One region of the Streptomyces sp. NPDC047049 genome, then DNA from elsewhere that is predicted to be linked to it. Evidence: predicted binding sites of a transcription regulator. Region 1 holds the regulator's gene; the other holds the start of a gene.

Region 1 (7,683 bases):
GTGGTTGCGGTGCCGCGTGGGCACCTGGCTCGCGGTGCCCAGGACCACCAATTCACGTACGGACACGGTGCGTTATCCGGGGGGCCACTGCAGGCCGCGGCCACCGAGCACGTGCAGGTGGGCGTGGAAGACGGTCTGGCCCGCTCCGGCGCCGGTGTTGAAGACGACCCGGTAGCCCCGGTCCTCGACCTTGTCCTCGGCGGCGACCTCGCGGGACTCGCGCAGTATGTCGGCGATGATCTGCGGTTCGGCGGCGGCCAGGCTCGCCGCGTCCGGGTAGTGCGCCTTGGGGATCACCAGGACGTGGGTGGGCGCCTGGGGGTTGATGTCGCGGAACGCGACGGTGGTGTCGGTCTCCCGGACGATCGTCGCCGGAACCTCCTTCGCCACGATCTTGCAGAACAGGCAGTCGGCCTGCGGTTCTCCCGCCACCGGTGGCTCCTTCCGGGTCATCCGTCCTGCGCACGGTGCGCACGGCCTCGGATGCTACCGGGCAGGCCGTACCCGGGCGCCCACCCCACCCCACGCCGCGCGGTCCCCGCGCCGGCCCGGCCGCACACCGCACGGGAGCGCCCGTCACCCCGAAGGCCGGGGAACGCGTCTCCCTAGCTCCAGCGCCCGGTGCGCCCCAGCAGCAGCGCCGTGGCCGCGGTGCCCGCCGTGGAGGTGCGCAGCACGGTCGTGCCCAGGCGGTAGGGCCTGGCGCCCGCCTCGGCGAAGAGGGTCAGCTCCTCCGGGGAGACCCCGCCTTCCGGCCCGACGACGAGCACGATCCGGCCCTCGGCGGGGAGTTCTGCGGTGGCGAGCGGGGAGCTGCCCTCCTCGTGGAGGACGGCGGCGAAGTCGGCGTCGGCGAGCAGGGTGGCCACCTGCTTGGTGGTCAGCGGGTCCGCGACCTCGGGGAAGGTCAGCCGGCGCGACTGCTTGCCCGCCTCACGGGCCGTGGCACGCCATTTGCCCAGTGACTTGGCGGCCCGCTCACCCTTCCACTGGGTGACGCAACGCGCCGCCGCCCAGGGCACGATGGCGTCCACACCGGTCTCGGTCATCGTCTCGACGGCCAGCTCGCCGCGGTCGCCCTTGGGGAGCGCCTGGACGACGGTGATGGTGGGGTCCGGCGACGCCTCGGTGCGCAGTTCGGCGACCGCGACGGTGAGCCGGTCCTTGCCCTCGACGGCGGCGACCGTGCCGTGCGCGCCGGTGCCGTGGCCGTCCGTCAGGACGACCTCCTCGCCGGCCCGCAGCCGGCGCACCGACACCGCGTGCCGGCCCTCGGGGCCGTCCAGGGTCAGCGTGCCGCCGGCCCGTACGTCCGCGAGCGAATCGACGAGGAACACCGGAGCGGTCATGCGGCGCCGCCGGCGCGTGGGCGGCTCAACGCGGCGCGCGCCGCGTCCAGTTCGACCGCCAGTACGTCCACGAGCCGCCCGGCGGGCAGCTCCCGCGCCAGCCGGTGCCCCTGGCCGGCCCACAGGCTCATGCCCTGCGCGTCGCCCGCCTTGGCCGCGGCCTTGCGCACCGTGGAAGTGAGGTAGTGGACGGCGGGGTAGGCGGCCGGGGCATACGGGCCGTGCTCGCGCAGGAAGCGGTTGACCAGTCCGCGGGCGGGCCGCCCGGAGAACGCCCGGGTCAGCTCGGTATGCGTGAACAGCGGGTTGGTCAGCGCCTGCTTGTGCAGCGGGTTGGCGCCCGATTCGGGGGTGGCGAGGAAAGCGGTGCCCAGCTGCGCCATGCTCGCCCCGGCGGCCAGCACCGACGCGATCTGCGCCCCGCGCATCAGCCCGCCCGCGGCGATCACCGGGATCTGCACGGCCTCACGGACCTGGCCGAGCAGCGCCAGCAGCCCCAGCCCCGAGCCGGTCCCGTCCGCATGCGGATCGTCCCGGTGGGTGCCCTGGTGGCCGCCGGCCTCCACGCCCTGCACGCACACCGCGTCGGCGCCCGACCACTGGGCGGCCTGCGCCTCGGCGGCGGTGGTGACCGTGACGACCGTGTACGTGCCGACCGCGGCGAAGGAGTCGAGGACGGCGCGCGAGGGGCAGCCGAAGGTGAAGGACACCACCGGCACCGGATCGTCCCGCAGGGTCGCGAGCTTGGCCTCGTAGCCGTCGTCGATGGGGCCGTCGGTGTCACCGAGCTCGGTCTCGTACCAGGCGGCCTCGCCCGCGAGTTGTTCGCGGTAGACCTCGACGACGGAGCCGTCGGCCAGCGAGGGCTGCGGCATGAAGAGGTTGACGCCGAAGGGCCGGTCGGTCAGCGACCGCAGCTGTTTGATCTCCTGGTACATGCCGTCGGCGGTTTTGTAGCCGGCGGCGAGGAAGCCGAGGCCGCCGGCGCCGCAGACGGCGGCGGCCAGCTCCGGTCCGGAGCCGCCTCCCGCCATCGGGGCCTGCACGATCGGATGGCGGCAGAGATCGGTCAGTGCGGTGGGCATGAGCACATCGTGTCACGCCCACCGCACCGTTCCGAACCGGGGCCGAGGCCGCCGCGCCGCCGGGTGGAACGGCTGCGGCCCCCGGGCTCACCTGGGGCTATCGCCCGTTGAACGCATCCTTCAGACGCGAGAAGAGACCCTGCTGTCCGGGCTGGAACTGCCCCGTGGGCCGCTCCTCCCCGCGGAGCTTGGCCAGCCGCCGCAGCAGATCTTCCTGGTCGGGGTCGAGCTTGGACGGTGTCTGCACCTCGACGTGGACGATGAGGTCGCCCCGGCCGCCGCCGCGCAGATGGGTCACGCCGCGCTGGTGCAGCGGAATCGACTGGCCGGACTGGGTACCGGGCCGGACATCGATCTCCTCCACGCCGTCCAGCGTCTCCAGCGGGCACTTCGTGCCCAGCGCCGCCGCCGTCATGGGAATGGTGACCGTGCAGTGCAGATCGTCGCCGCGCCGCTGGAAGACCGAGTGCGCGACCTCGTGGATCTCCACGTAGAGATCACCGGCGGGGCCGCCGCCGGGGCCGACCTCGCCCTCGCCCGCGAGCTGGATGCGGGTGCCGTTGTCGACACCGGCCGGGATCTTGACGGTGAGCGTGCGGCGCGAGCGGATCCGGCCGTCGCCGGCGCACTCGTGGCACGGCGTCGGCACGACCGTGCCGAAGCCCTGGCACTGCGGGCACGGCCTGGACGTCATGACCTGGCCGAGGAAGGACCGGGTGACCTGGGAGACCTCACCGCGGCCGCGGCACATGTCGCAGGTCTGCGCCGAGGTGCCGGGGGCCGCGCCCTCACCGCTGCAGGTCGTACAGACGACGGCGGTGTCGACCTGGATGTCCTTGGTGGTGCCGAAGGCGGCTTCGTTCAGCTCGATGTCGAGCCGGATCATGGCGTCCTGGCCACGGCGGGTGCGCGAGCGCGGTCCGCGCTGCGACGCGGTGCCGAAGAAGGCGTCCATGATGTCGGAGAAGTTGCCGAAGCCCGCACCGAAGCCGCCCGCGCCCTGGCCGCCGCCGGCCTGCGAGAGGGGGTCCCCGCCGAGGTCGTAGACCTGCTTCTTCTGCGGGTCCGACAGCACCTCGTAAGCGGCGTTGATCTCCTTGAACCGCTCCTGGGTCTTCGGATCCGGGTTCACGTCCGGGTGCAGCTCGCGCGCCAGCCGGCGGAAGGCCTTCTTGATCTGGTCCTGCGAGGCGTCGCGGCCGATGCCGAGGACCGAGTAGTAATCCGTGGCCACTTACGACTCCGCGAGGATTTGTCCGACGTAACGTGCCACTGCGCGTACCGCTCCCATCGTTCCGGGGTAGTCCATGCGGGTCGGTCCGACCACGCCGAGTTTGGCGACTGCCTCGTCGCCCGAACCGTAGCCGACCGTGACGACCGATGTGGACGCCAGGCCTTCATGGGCATTCTCATGCCCGATGCGTACGGTCATGCCCGAGTCCTTGGCCTCCCCGAGCAGCTTGAGCATCACCACATGCTCCTCAAGGGCTTCCAGCACCGGCCGGATGGTCAGGGGGAAATCGTGTCCGAAGCGCGTGAGATTGGCGGTGCCGCCGATCATCAGGCGCTCTTCGGTCTCTTCCACCAGAGTTTCCAGCAACACCGACAGCACTGTCGAGACCGTGCCGCGGTCGTCCTGCTCGAAGGACTCCGGAAGATCCTGCACCAACTGCGGCACATCCGCGAACCGGCGGCCGACGACCCGGCTGTTGAGCCGGGCCCGCAGATCCGCCAGGGAGGTTTCGCCGAACGGTGCCTGGCAGTCGATGAGCCGCTGCTCGACCCGGCCGGTGTCCGTGATCAGTACGAGCATCAGCCGGGCCGGGGCCAGGGCCAGCAGCTCGACGTGCCGGACCGTGGACCGGGTCAGGGACGGGTACTGCACGACGGCGACCTGCCGGGTCAGCTGCGCCAGCAGCCGGACCGTGCGGCCCACCACGTCGTCGAGGTCGACGGCGCCGTCCAGGAAGTTCTGGATGGCCCGCCGCTCCGGGCTGGACAGCGGCTTGACGCCGGCCAGCTTGTCGACGAACAGGCGGTAGCCCTTGTCGGTCGGGATCCGCCCGGCGCTGGTGTGCGGCTGGGCGATGAACCCCTCGTCCTCCAGGACCGCCATGTCGTTGCGGACGGTGGCCGGGGAGACCCCGAGCCGGTGGCGTTCGGTGAGCGCCTTGGAGCCGACCGGCTCCTCCGTCCCGACGTAGTCCTGGACGATGGCGCGCAGCACCTCCAGCCTGCGTTCACTGAGCATCCCGCGCACCTCCAGTCCGGCCGTCCGCCGCTTCGTTTCTCCTGGCACTCACACGGGCCGAGTGCCAGACCTTGAGCCAGTGTACGGCCGGGTAGCACGGGCGCGGCAAGGGCGGGCGCGCGGAGTACCCGTCCGATGACCGTGATCGGCCGATCTGTCGGGCAACGCTATCGCGATGGCGCTAGCGTCTCGGTATGCGTACTGCTTGGGAAGAGGCCGGCTGGGAACGGCTCGGTGACGGTGTCGCCAGGCGCCGGATGCCGGGCTGGGACGAGACGATCGGGGTGATCGCGGGGAGCACCGGGGTGATGATCGTCGACACCGGCGCGACCCTGCGCGACGGCGCGGATCTGCGCCGGACGATCCGCGGGGTGCTGGGCCGGGACGTGACGCATATCGCGCTCACCCACCCCCACTTCGATCATGTGCTGGGCACGGCCGCCTTCGCGGGCGTCGCGGTGTTCGGGGCGGCCGGACTGGGCGAGCTGCTGCGCCGCGGCAAGGACGAGCTGCGGCACGACGCGATCCGGCACGGCGTCGCGCGGGACGCCGCCGCGGAGGCCGCCGATCTGCTCGTCGCCCCGCACCACCAGGTGCACGGCCAGCTGACCGTCGAGCTGGGCGACCGGCAGGTGCTGCTCGCCAATGTCGGCCCCGGGCACACCGCCCACGATCTGGCGGTCCTGGTACCGGGCCGGGGCGGCGAGCCGGAGATCGTCTTCTGCGGTGACCTGGTCGAGGAGTCCGGCGAACCCCAGGCGGGCCCCGACGCCCTGCCGCGGCAGTGGCCCGGCGCGCTGGACCGGCTGCTGGCCCTCGGCGGCGAGGAGGCGCGGTACGTTCCCGGCCATGGCGCCGTGGTGGACGCCCGCTTCGTCCGCGCCCAACGCGACGCCCTGGCGGCCCGCTTCGGCGTGGCGCCTTCCTGACCCCGCTCCTGACCCCCTGCCCGCCCCCTCCCGACGGAACAGGCCCCACACGATGCAGAACAGGCACTACAGCCCGGACCTCACCCCACCGTGGAAGAAGCAGCGGCCCGCGCCCGAGGTGCCGGCCGAGCCCGATCTGGTCGTCGAGGAGGTCACCTCGGGCTTCTGCGGCGCCGTGATCCGCTGCGAGAAGACGGCGCAGGGCCCGACGGTCACCCTGGAGGACCGCTTCGGCAAGCACCGGGTCTTCCCCATGGAGCCGCGCGGCTTCCTCCTGGAGGGGCGGGTGGTCACGCTCGTACGCCCCCAGGACCGGCCGGCGCCCGCCGCGCCGGCGCGTACGGCATCGGGATCACTCGCCGTGCCCGGCGCCCGCGCACGGGTCGCCCGCGCCGGGCGCATCTATGTGGAGGGCCGGCACGACGCCGAGCTGGTGGAGCGGGTGTGGGGCGACGACCTGCGCATCGAGGGCGTGGTCGTGGAGTACCTGGAGGGCATCGACGACCTGCCGGCGATCGTCCGCGGCTTCGCCCCCGGCCCGGACGCCCGCCTCGGCGTCCTCGTCGACCATCTCGTACCCGGCTCGAAGGAGTCGCGCATCGCGGCCGGGGTGACCGGGGACCATGCGCTGGTGGTGGGCCACCCCTACATCGACATCTGGGAGGCGGTGAAGCCGTCCTCGGTCGGGATCGCGGCCTGGCCGTCCGTTCCGCACGGGCAGGACTGGAAGACCGGGGTGTGCCGGGCGCTGGGCTGGCCGGAGAACACGGGCGCCGCCTGGCAGCGCATCCTGTCCTGCGTGCGCTCCTACAAGGACCTGGAGCCGGCGCTGCTGGGGCGGGTGGAGGAGCTGATCGACTTCGTCACGGCCGGCGGTGGCGGGTGACGGCAGGAAGAGTGCCGAACCGGGAGGTGTCCAGCGTGATGCCGAGGGTGTCGACGCGGAGCGCAACACCGAACGGGACGGTGCGCTGCACCTCGTAGTCGGCGTCCTCTCCCGCGCCGCCCGGTTCCGTCAGCAGTACGCAGCGGGCGTCGTACGGGTCGATGATCAGATACCCGGGGACGCTCCCGGCGGCGTAAACCGAGCGCTTCAAGCCGTAGTCACGGTCAGCGCTGCGCAGGGAAACCACCTCGGCCAACAGCGTCACGTCCGAGGCGGGTACGAGCCATCCGGAACCCTCGCCCCTTCCGCACTCCAGCACCACGAGGTCGGGCTGGGGCTTGCTGAGCTCCCCCGGGAACGAGACGTGCTGGGTCGCGAACCTGTGCCAGCGGTCGTGCGGAATCTGGCCCGTCACCTCGCTGACGATCGTGTTGTGGACGATATCCGTCCCGCCGGTCAGCAGGATCTCCCGGCGCAGGAGCTCCGCCCGCAGCCCCTCCGGCGGCTCGAACGCCGCGAAGTACTCCTCGATGTGCTGATCATGCACTGTGGCCAACCGCCCAACTGTCTTTGCGTGCAGGGGTACCGCCTGCAGCCTAGGGACGGCGTGGCCGGGTGGGCCGGGCCTCGGGACGGGATCCCCCGGCCGAGTGATCAGTCCACCAGATCCCGCACCACCGCATCCGCCAGCAGCCGCCCCCGGAGTGTCAGGACAGCCCGCCCACGGCCGTACGGACCGGCCTCCAGCAGGCCGTCCTCCAAGGCGCGGGACGCCGCCCGCGCCCCCGCCGGGGCCAGGATGTCCAGGGGGCAGCCGTCCGCCAGCCGCAGTTCCAGGAGGATGCGTTCGACCCGGCGGTCCTCGTCCGTGAGGAGTTCGCGGCCGACGCCCGGGGAGCGGCCTTCGGAGAGGGCCTGGGCGTAGGCGCCGGGGTGTTTGACGTTCCACCAGCGGACGCCGCCGACGTGGCTGTGGGCGCCGGGGCCCGCGCCCCACCAGTCGGCGCCGGTCCAGTACAGCTCGTTGTGGCGGCAGCGGGCGGCGTCGGTGGTGGCCCAGTTGGAGACCTCGTACCAGCGGAAACCGGCCGCGGCGAGGCGTTCGTCGGCGATGAGGTAGCGGTCGGCGTGGACGTCGTCGTCGGTCATCGCCACCTCGCCGCGGCGGATCCGGCGGGCCAGC
Region 2 (7,683 bases), on a different contig from region 1:
GTGACGTCCCGCGGGCCGGGGCCGGCCCCTCAGCTCCCGGGCGCCGGCCCCGCCCGCCCGTCACCTCCCGCGGGCGAAAGGGGCAGGGCCAGGTGGGCGCGGGTGCCGTCGTGCCAGGTGACCTGGATGCCGTGGCCCGTGAGGTGAGTGGTCGCCAGGGTGTGTACGGGGGCGGGGTCCGGGTCCCCCGTCAGGGATGCCAGGGCTGCGAAGAGGGTGCCCCCGGGGCCTGAGGTGGTGCTGCCCTCCAGGACGGCGGTGCGGGTGCCGGGGCCGATGAGGGTGCTCCCCGTCGGGGTGCGGCGGGGCGGGGTGTCGTAGCCGTGGACGGGGTGGAGTTGCGCGGTGGGGCCGTCGGGCGTGGTGGCCCAGCCCGTCTGGCGTACGCGGGTGCCGGGGGCGGCGCCGGTGACCAGGTGGACGCGGAGTTCGGCGCGGCCGTGGACCAGGGTGGCGGACAGGATCCGGATGCCCGGGAGGTCAGTGCCGTCGGCGTGGCGGGGTGTGTGGGTGGAGGAGGCCCGGCCGGGGCCGGTGGTGTGCGGGGTGGCGGGGCCGCGGGTGGTGAGGCGGCCGTCGAGGAGCAGGCCGAAGTGGTTGTCGGGCAGGGGCTGTTCGGCGGGCAGGGGTTGTTCCCCGAGCTGGGGCGGGCCGTCGGGAAGGGGCCGGTCCTCAGTCGGGAGCCGGCCGCCGGCGGTCGGGCCGGTGCGGGTGGAGTACGCGAAGCGGGCGTAGTAGGGGTCGGGGGCGGCGAGGGTGGAGTTGCTGCCGTGGTTGTGGAGGCGGACCAGGCCGTCGGAGGCCGTGGACTGCAGGAGCAGGCCGGTGGGGCCGAGGGGCCGGGCGGCGTCCGCGGTTTCGGCGGGGAGAGGGGCCTCGGGGCCGGTCCAGGCGGGGTGGCCGGCGGGGAGCAGGAGGCCGAGGAATCCCTTGGCCGCCCAGTAGGGGGAGGCCGGGCCCGAGTAGTGCTGGAGCATCGGCACGTAGGGGCCGTACCAGCCGAGCGGTAGCAGGCCGTCCTGGGCGACGGCTCCCCGGTCGAGGAAGTGGCGCAGGGTCCCGGAGGCGAGGCGTCGGGTGGCGCCGGGGGTGAGCGGGGTGTGGCCGGTGAGGGCGCCCAGCCACGGGGCGGCGGTGGCGGCGAAGCGGTAGGTGAGGGAGCGGCCGAACGGCAGGGGCGCGCCGTTGGCGTCGAAGAGGCGGGTGTAGTCGTCCAGTTGGGCGTGCAGGCGGGGTCCGTAGGTGGCCAGGAGCGTCCGGTCGCCGCCGAGGTGGGCGTGCAGGACCGGGTAGAAGTGCATCGCCCAGGCGTTGTAGTGGTCGAATGCGCGGTTGTCGCCGTCCGTGTACCAGCCGTCGCCGCGGTACCAGTCCTCGATACGGGTCAGCGCGCGGTCGATGGCGGCCTGCGCGCGAACGGTCTCGACGCCTGCCGCACGCAGGAAACCGCCGACGGTGAGGCCGAAGAGCCACCAGTTGTTGTCCACGGGGGACGGGCCGAGGGCGGGCAGCAGCCAGTCGGCGACGCGGGCGCGGACGCTGTCGTCGAGGGTGTCCCACAGCCAGGGGCGGGTCAGCCGCAGGCCGAGGGCGAGCGAGGCGGCTTCGACGCGGGCCTGCCGGACGGTGCCGATACGGTGCCAGGAGTCGGGCTCCGCGGACGTCAACTCCCGTGCGTCGGTGGGGCATCGGGTTCCCGCCGCCAGGCCCTCGGCGTAGCGGGAGAGGTGGCCGTGCGGGTCATGGCCGTTGCTGCCGGCGACGCGGAGGGCGGCGAGCAGGAACGTGCGGGCGAAGCCTTCGAGGCCGTCCGAGCGGGGTCCTGAGGAGCTGGGGCGGGGGCCCGGCAGGGTGATCAGGCCGTGGCGTGGGGAGGCGTACGGGGCGGTGGCGTGCAGCAGCCCGTCGGCCACCGCCTCCCAGTGGGCGCGGGTCCAGCCGGTGTACGCGCTGCGGCGGCGGTCCTCGGGCGGGAGCGGGAAGGGGTGGGGGTGGCGGCGCTGGCGGGGGTGCTCGGGCATGGCGTCCCCTGGGGCGGTCGGATGACGGCCGGCCGGGACGGCGGATGACGGCCGGCCGCCGGGAATCCTTCAGGTGTGGCTGACCACCCGTCAAGGGCACGCCGCACGTCCGGGAGACCACACCGCACGCCAAGACGGACGCCGCACATCCAGGCAACAGGACCACGAAGGAGGAGAACGCATGACCCCACCGGCACAGCACCACGGCGGTCAGGCCGAAAGGACGAGGCGCACGCCCGGCGCGGCGCACCGTCCCGCGGTGCTCCTGTCGATGGGCCCCGGCATCGCCGGACGGCTCCTCGACGCCCGCCACCACACCCGTCTCACGGCCCTCGCCCGTACCGACCCCCACCTCGTCGCCCACGAGCTGGCCGACCCCAGCCCCGCGGTCGCCGCCGCCCTCGCCGACGCCGAGGTGCTGCTCACCTGCTGGGGCGCCCCGCGGCTCACCGGCCGGGTGCTGGACGCGGCCCCGCGGCTGCGCGCCGTCGTGCACGCCGCCGGCTCGGTCAAACACCACCTCACCGACGCCTGCTGGCAGCGCGGTATCGCCGTCGCCTCGGCCGCCGCCGCCAACGCCCTCCCGGTCGCGGAATACACCCTCGCCGCGATCCTCTTCGCGGGCAAAGGCGTGCTGCACGCCGCCCACCGCTACCGCGGCCTGCGCACCGCCCACGACTGGCACCGGGAACTCGGCGCCGCCGGCAACTACCGCCGCACCGTCGGCGTCATCGGCGCCTCCCGTGTCGGCCGCCGCGTCATCGAGCTGCTGCGCCCGTTCGATCTGCACGTCCTGCTGTACGACCCCTACGTGACCGACGCCGACGCCAGCCGGCTCGGCGCACGGCCGGTCCCCCTCGACGCCCTCTGCGCCGGCAGCGACCTCGTCACCGTGCACGCCCCCCAGCTGCCCGCCACCCGCCATCTGCTCGGCGCCCGCGAACTGGCGCTGCTGCCCGACGGCGCGACGTTGATCAATACGGCCCGCGGCTCGCTGGTCGACGGGGCGGCCCTGCTCCCCGAGCTGGTCTCCGGCCGCCTGCACGCCGTCCTCGACGTCACCGAGCCCGACCTCCCGTCCGCCGGCTCTCCGTTGTACGAGCTGCCGAACGTCCTGCTCACCCCGCACGTGGCGGGGTCACTGGGCACCGAACTCCACCGACTGGCCGATCACGCCCTGGACGAGCTCGAACGCTATGCCCAGGGGCGGCCGTTCACCGACCCCGTACGGCCGGAGCACCTGCCCCACTCGGCCTGACGCCCCCGGACCGAAGCGTCCCCGACGGCCGGAAGGAGGGCTGCCCGGCCCCGGATGCCCCTCCCCCACGAATCCCCTCACGAACGCACGGCCCACCGCCCACCGCCCACAAACGGAAGACCCGGCCCCGCACATGGCAGGGACCGGGTCTCATACATCAGGCAGCGGACTGCCCGGCGCTATGCGTCAGTGCGCGTGCCCGTGGCCGTGACCGGCCTCGGCCGGCTCGTCCTCCGCAGGCTTCTCGACGACCAGGGTCTCGGTCGTCAGCAGCAGCGAGGCGATCGACGCGGCGTTCTCCAGGGCGGAACGGGTGACCTTCACCGGGTCGATGACGCCGGCCTTGACCAGGTCGCCGTACTCGCCGGTGGCGGCGTTGAAGCCGTTGCCCTTGTCCTGCTCGGCGACCTTCGCGGTGATGACGTAGCCCTCGAGGCCGGCGTTCTCCGCGATCCAGCGCAGCGGCTCGACGGCGGCGCGGCGGACGACGGCGACACCGGTGGCCTCGTCGCCCTCCTTGCCGAGGGAGCCCTCCAGCACCTTGGCGGCGTGGACCAGAGCGGAGCCACCACCGGAGACGATGCCCTCCTCGACCGCGGCGCGGGTCGCGGAGATGGCGTCCTCCAGACGGTGCTTCTTCTCCTTGAGCTCGACCTCGGTGGCCGCACCCACGCGGATGACGCACACGCCACCGGCGAGCTTGGCCAGGCGCTCCTGGAGCTTCTCGCGGTCCCAGTCGGAGTCGGTGGACTCGATCTCGGCCTTGATCTGCGCGACGCGACCGGTGACGTCCTCGGCCTTGCCGCCACCGTCGACGATGGTGGTGTCGTCCTTGGTGACGGTCACCCGGCGGGCGGTGCCGAGCACGTCCAGACCGGCCTGGTCGAGCTTGAGGCCGACCTCCTCGGCGATGACGGTCGCACCGGTGAGGGTGGCGATGTCGCCGAGCATGGCCTTGCGGCGGTCACCGAAGCCGGGGGCCTTGACGGCCACGGCGTTGAAGGTGCCACGGATCTTGTTGACGACCAGGGTCGACAGGGCCTCGCCCTCGACGTCCTCGGCGATGATCAGCAGCGGCTTGGAGGCACCGGCCTGGATGACCTTCTCCAGCAGCGGCAGCAGGTCCTGGATCGAGGAGATCTTGCCCTGGTGGATCAGGATGTACGGGTCCTCGAGGACGGCCTCCATCCGCTCCTGGTCGGTGACCATGTACGGCGAGAGGTAGCCCTTGTCGAAGGCCATGCCCTCGGTGAAGTCCAGCTCCAGACCGAAGGTGTTGGACTCCTCGACGGTGATGACACCGTCCTTGCCGACCTTGTCCATCGCCTCGGCGATGAGCTCACCGACCTGCTTGTCCTGCGCGGACAGACCGGCCACGGCGGCGATGTCGGTCTTGTCGTCGATCGGACGGGCGGTCGCCAGGAGCTCGTCGGAGACGGCCTTGACGGCGGCGTCGATGCCCTTCTTCAGGGCGGCCGGGGAGGCGCCGGCGGCGACGTTGCGCAGACCCTCGCGGACCAGCGCCTGGGCCAGCACGGTGGCGGTGGTGGTGCCGTCACCCGCGATGTCGTTGGTCTTGGTCGCCACCTCCTTGACGAGCTGGGCACCCAGGTTCTCGTACGGGTCGTCGACCTCGACCTCACGCGCGATGGTGACACCGTCGTTGGTGATCGTCGGCGCGCCGAACTTCTTGTCGATGACGACGTTGCGGCCCTTGGGGCCGATGGTCACCTTGACCGTGTCGGCAAGCTTGTTGACGCCGCGCTCAAGGGCGCGACGGGCGTCCTCGTCGAACTTCAGGATCTTCGCCATGGGTTGCTTCAAGTCCTCTCATTGCGATCCTCGGCCACGACGTGGGGACCGCTGTCGCTCAAACGAACTGCGCCCCTGCCCCGGGTTGTTTAGACGCGGGAACCAGGGGCGCAGATCACGGCAAAACTGGGTGACTTACTTCTCGACGATCGCGAGCACGTCGCGAGCCGAGAGAACGAGGTAGTCCTCGTTGTTGTACTTCACCTCGGTGCCGCCGTACTTGCTGTAGAGCACGACGTCGCCGACGTTGACGTCGAGCTCGACGCGCTTGCCGTCCTCGACACGGCCCGGGCCCACGGCCAGGACGACGCCCTCCTGGGGCTTCTCCTTGGCGGTGTCCGGAATGACCAGGCCCGAGGCCGTGGTCTGCTCGGCGTCGAGCGGCTGGACCACAATGCGGTCCTCAAGCGGCTTGATGGCAACCTTGGAGCTGGTGGTCGTCACGATCCGACCTCCCCCTTCGGAGATCTCACGGGGTTAACTGTCTGAGGTGGCGACCAGGTCGATCCGTCGTCGCGGGTGCCGGACCTGCCCGTCGCTGTGTGTCTGGCACTCCCCACTGGAGAGTGCCAACGCCGAGACTATGACGCGGTTAGCACTCGGTCAAGCGGAGTGCCAGCGCGGCGGGGTGCGCTTGCCTCCGCCCGGTTGACCGGCGGCCCCGAGCCGTGGCCGACGACGGGCCGCACCCCGGCCGGCCAGGCCTTCCGCGGCGGATCGGGGCGGGACCAGGACGGAACGCGGGCCGGATCAGCACGGGACGGGGACTGATGCAGAACGGGCCCGGGACGGACAGAAGCCGGACGACGGCCATGTTCCTATCAAATCGGACACACCTTCTCCTTCCCTCGCAACCACGCCGTCGGCTGCCTCGTCTACCTCCCCGACTGCCTGCCGACGAACCGGGCACATCCCGGCCGGCCCGCGGCCTCGACGATTCAGTGGCGGAGGAAACCCGTGCGTGGACAGACCAGCGTTCCCCGGGCGGCCCGGCGGCGGGAGAGCGACGCCGAACGCACCATGACGTTCGCCGCGCTGGCCCAGGCACCGGACCGCCGGCGGACCGAGGCATGGCTGCTCGCCCTCGCCGTGCTGATCGCGGACTTCGGGTACGCCTGCACCGGCCTGTCGATGACCGGCCGGCTGCCCGGCGGGCTGGCCGGCTTCGCCGTCAGCATGTTCTTCGTGGCGCTGGTCCCGCACCTGGTCCTGCGCCGCTACGCGCCCCGCGCCGATCCGCTGATCCTGCCGCTGGCGACGCTGCTGACCGGACTCGGCCTGGTGCTGCTGCACCGCCTGGACCTCACCTACGCGCAGACGCCCCGGCTCAAGATCGCCGAGGCGGCGAGCGGGCAGCTGGTGTGGACGGTGATCGGGGTGGCGGTCTGTATCGCGATCCTGCTGGTGCTGCGCGATCACCGCGTTCTGCAGCGCTACATCTATCTGACGATGGTGGTCGCACTGGTGCTGCTGATGGCCCCGGCCTTCTTCGGCGCCGACATGTACGGCGCCAAGCGCTGGATCCTGCTCGGGCCGCTGTCGCTGCAGCCCGGCGAATTCGTGAAGATCATGATCTCGGTGTTCTTCGCGGGCTACCTCACCGTCAACCGCGATGCCCTGGCACTGGCCGGACGCCGCGTCCTGGGCGTCCAACTGCCCCCGGGGCGGCAGCTCGCACCGATCTTCACCATCTGGGTGATCAGCCTGCTGGTGCTGGTCTTCGAACGGGACCTGGGCACCTCGCTGATCTTCTTCGGTGTCTTCGTGATCATGCTGTACATGGCCACGAACCGCACCAGCTGGGTGGTCTGCGGCCTGCTGATGGCCGTCGTCGGCGCGGCCGTCGTCGGCTCTCTGGAACCCCACGTCCACGGCCGGGTCACCGCCTGGCTCGACCCGATGCGGGCCTTCACCAAGGAAGGCATCGCGGAGGGCATGTCCAACCAGCTCGGCCAGGCCCTGTTCAGCTTCGGCAGCGGCGGCATCTCCGGCAGCGGACTCGGCCAGGGCCACCCCGAGCTGATCGGCTTCGCCGGCAACAGCGACTTCATCCTCACCACCGTCGGCGAGGAGATGGGGCTGGCCGGGGTGATGGTCGTGATCATGCTGTACGTCCTGCTGGCCCAGCGCGGCCTGCGGGTCGGGCTGACCGCCCGCGACCCATTCGGCAAGCTGCTCGCGGTCGGTCTCTCCGGCGCCCTGCTCCTCCAGGTATTCGTCGTCGCCGGCGGCGTCACCGGCCTGATCCCCTTGACCGGCAAGGCCCTCCCCTTCCTCGCCAAGGGAGGCTCGTCCCTCGTCGCGAACTGGGTGATGGTGGCCTTGCTGTTGCGGATCAGCGACCATGCGCAGCGCCGGCGTGAGCCGGTTTGATCTTTTCCCACCGTTCCGCTGCGCTTTGCCTCGGGCGGTTTTCGGCTTTCCCGCCGTGGGGGCTTCTCGCCGTTGCGCCTGGCGGCGGGCGGGTCCGCTGCGCGGGGCGGGGTCCGCTGCGCGGGGCGGGGTCCGCTGCGCGGGGCTGTTGGGGTGCGGTGACGGGCCTGCGCGGGTGGGTGTCCGGACTGCTTCGCTTTACGTCCGGACACCCACCCG

Evidence for each region. The regulator HrcA, encoded in region 1, represses chaperone genes, less so after heat shock. The targets are predictions, from matches to a motif close to TTNGCACTCNGNNNNNCNGAGTGCNAA.
Region 2: the regulator HrcA is predicted to act here: its motif matches at 5,684-5,710, upstream of groES (co-chaperone GroES).

The regions. Positions count from the first base shown of each region.
Region 1 covers NZ_JBEYVM010000002.1:512,027-519,709, reverse strand. Annotated here, with positions in the region: gene ABZ851_RS06330 (ribonuclease Z) at 1-66, opposite strand, end outside; gene ABZ851_RS06325 (histidine triad nucleotide-binding protein) at 73-432, opposite strand; gene ABZ851_RS06320 (16S rRNA (uracil(1498)-N(3))-methyltransferase) at 606-1,349, opposite strand; gene ABZ851_RS06315 (nitronate monooxygenase) at 1,346-2,434, opposite strand; gene dnaJ (molecular chaperone DnaJ) at 2,532-3,668, opposite strand; gene hrcA (heat-inducible transcriptional repressor HrcA) at 3,669-4,685, opposite strand; gene ABZ851_RS06300 (MBL fold metallo-hydrolase) at 4,880-5,614, shown strand; gene ABZ851_RS06295 (DUF3097 domain-containing protein) at 5,667-6,500, shown strand; gene ABZ851_RS06290 (Uma2 family endonuclease) at 6,478-7,047, opposite strand; gene hemW (radical SAM family heme chaperone HemW) at 7,155-7,683, opposite strand, start outside.
Region 2 covers NZ_JBEYVM010000015.1:177,265-184,947, forward strand. Annotated here, with positions in the region: gene ABZ851_RS27585 (DUF2264 domain-containing protein) at 30-2,021, opposite strand; gene ABZ851_RS27590 (hydroxyacid dehydrogenase) at 2,293-3,279, shown strand; gene groL (chaperonin GroEL) at 3,466-5,091, opposite strand; gene groES (co-chaperone GroES) at 5,227-5,535, opposite strand; gene ABZ851_RS27605 (FtsW/RodA/SpoVE family cell cycle protein) at 6,112-7,464, shown strand.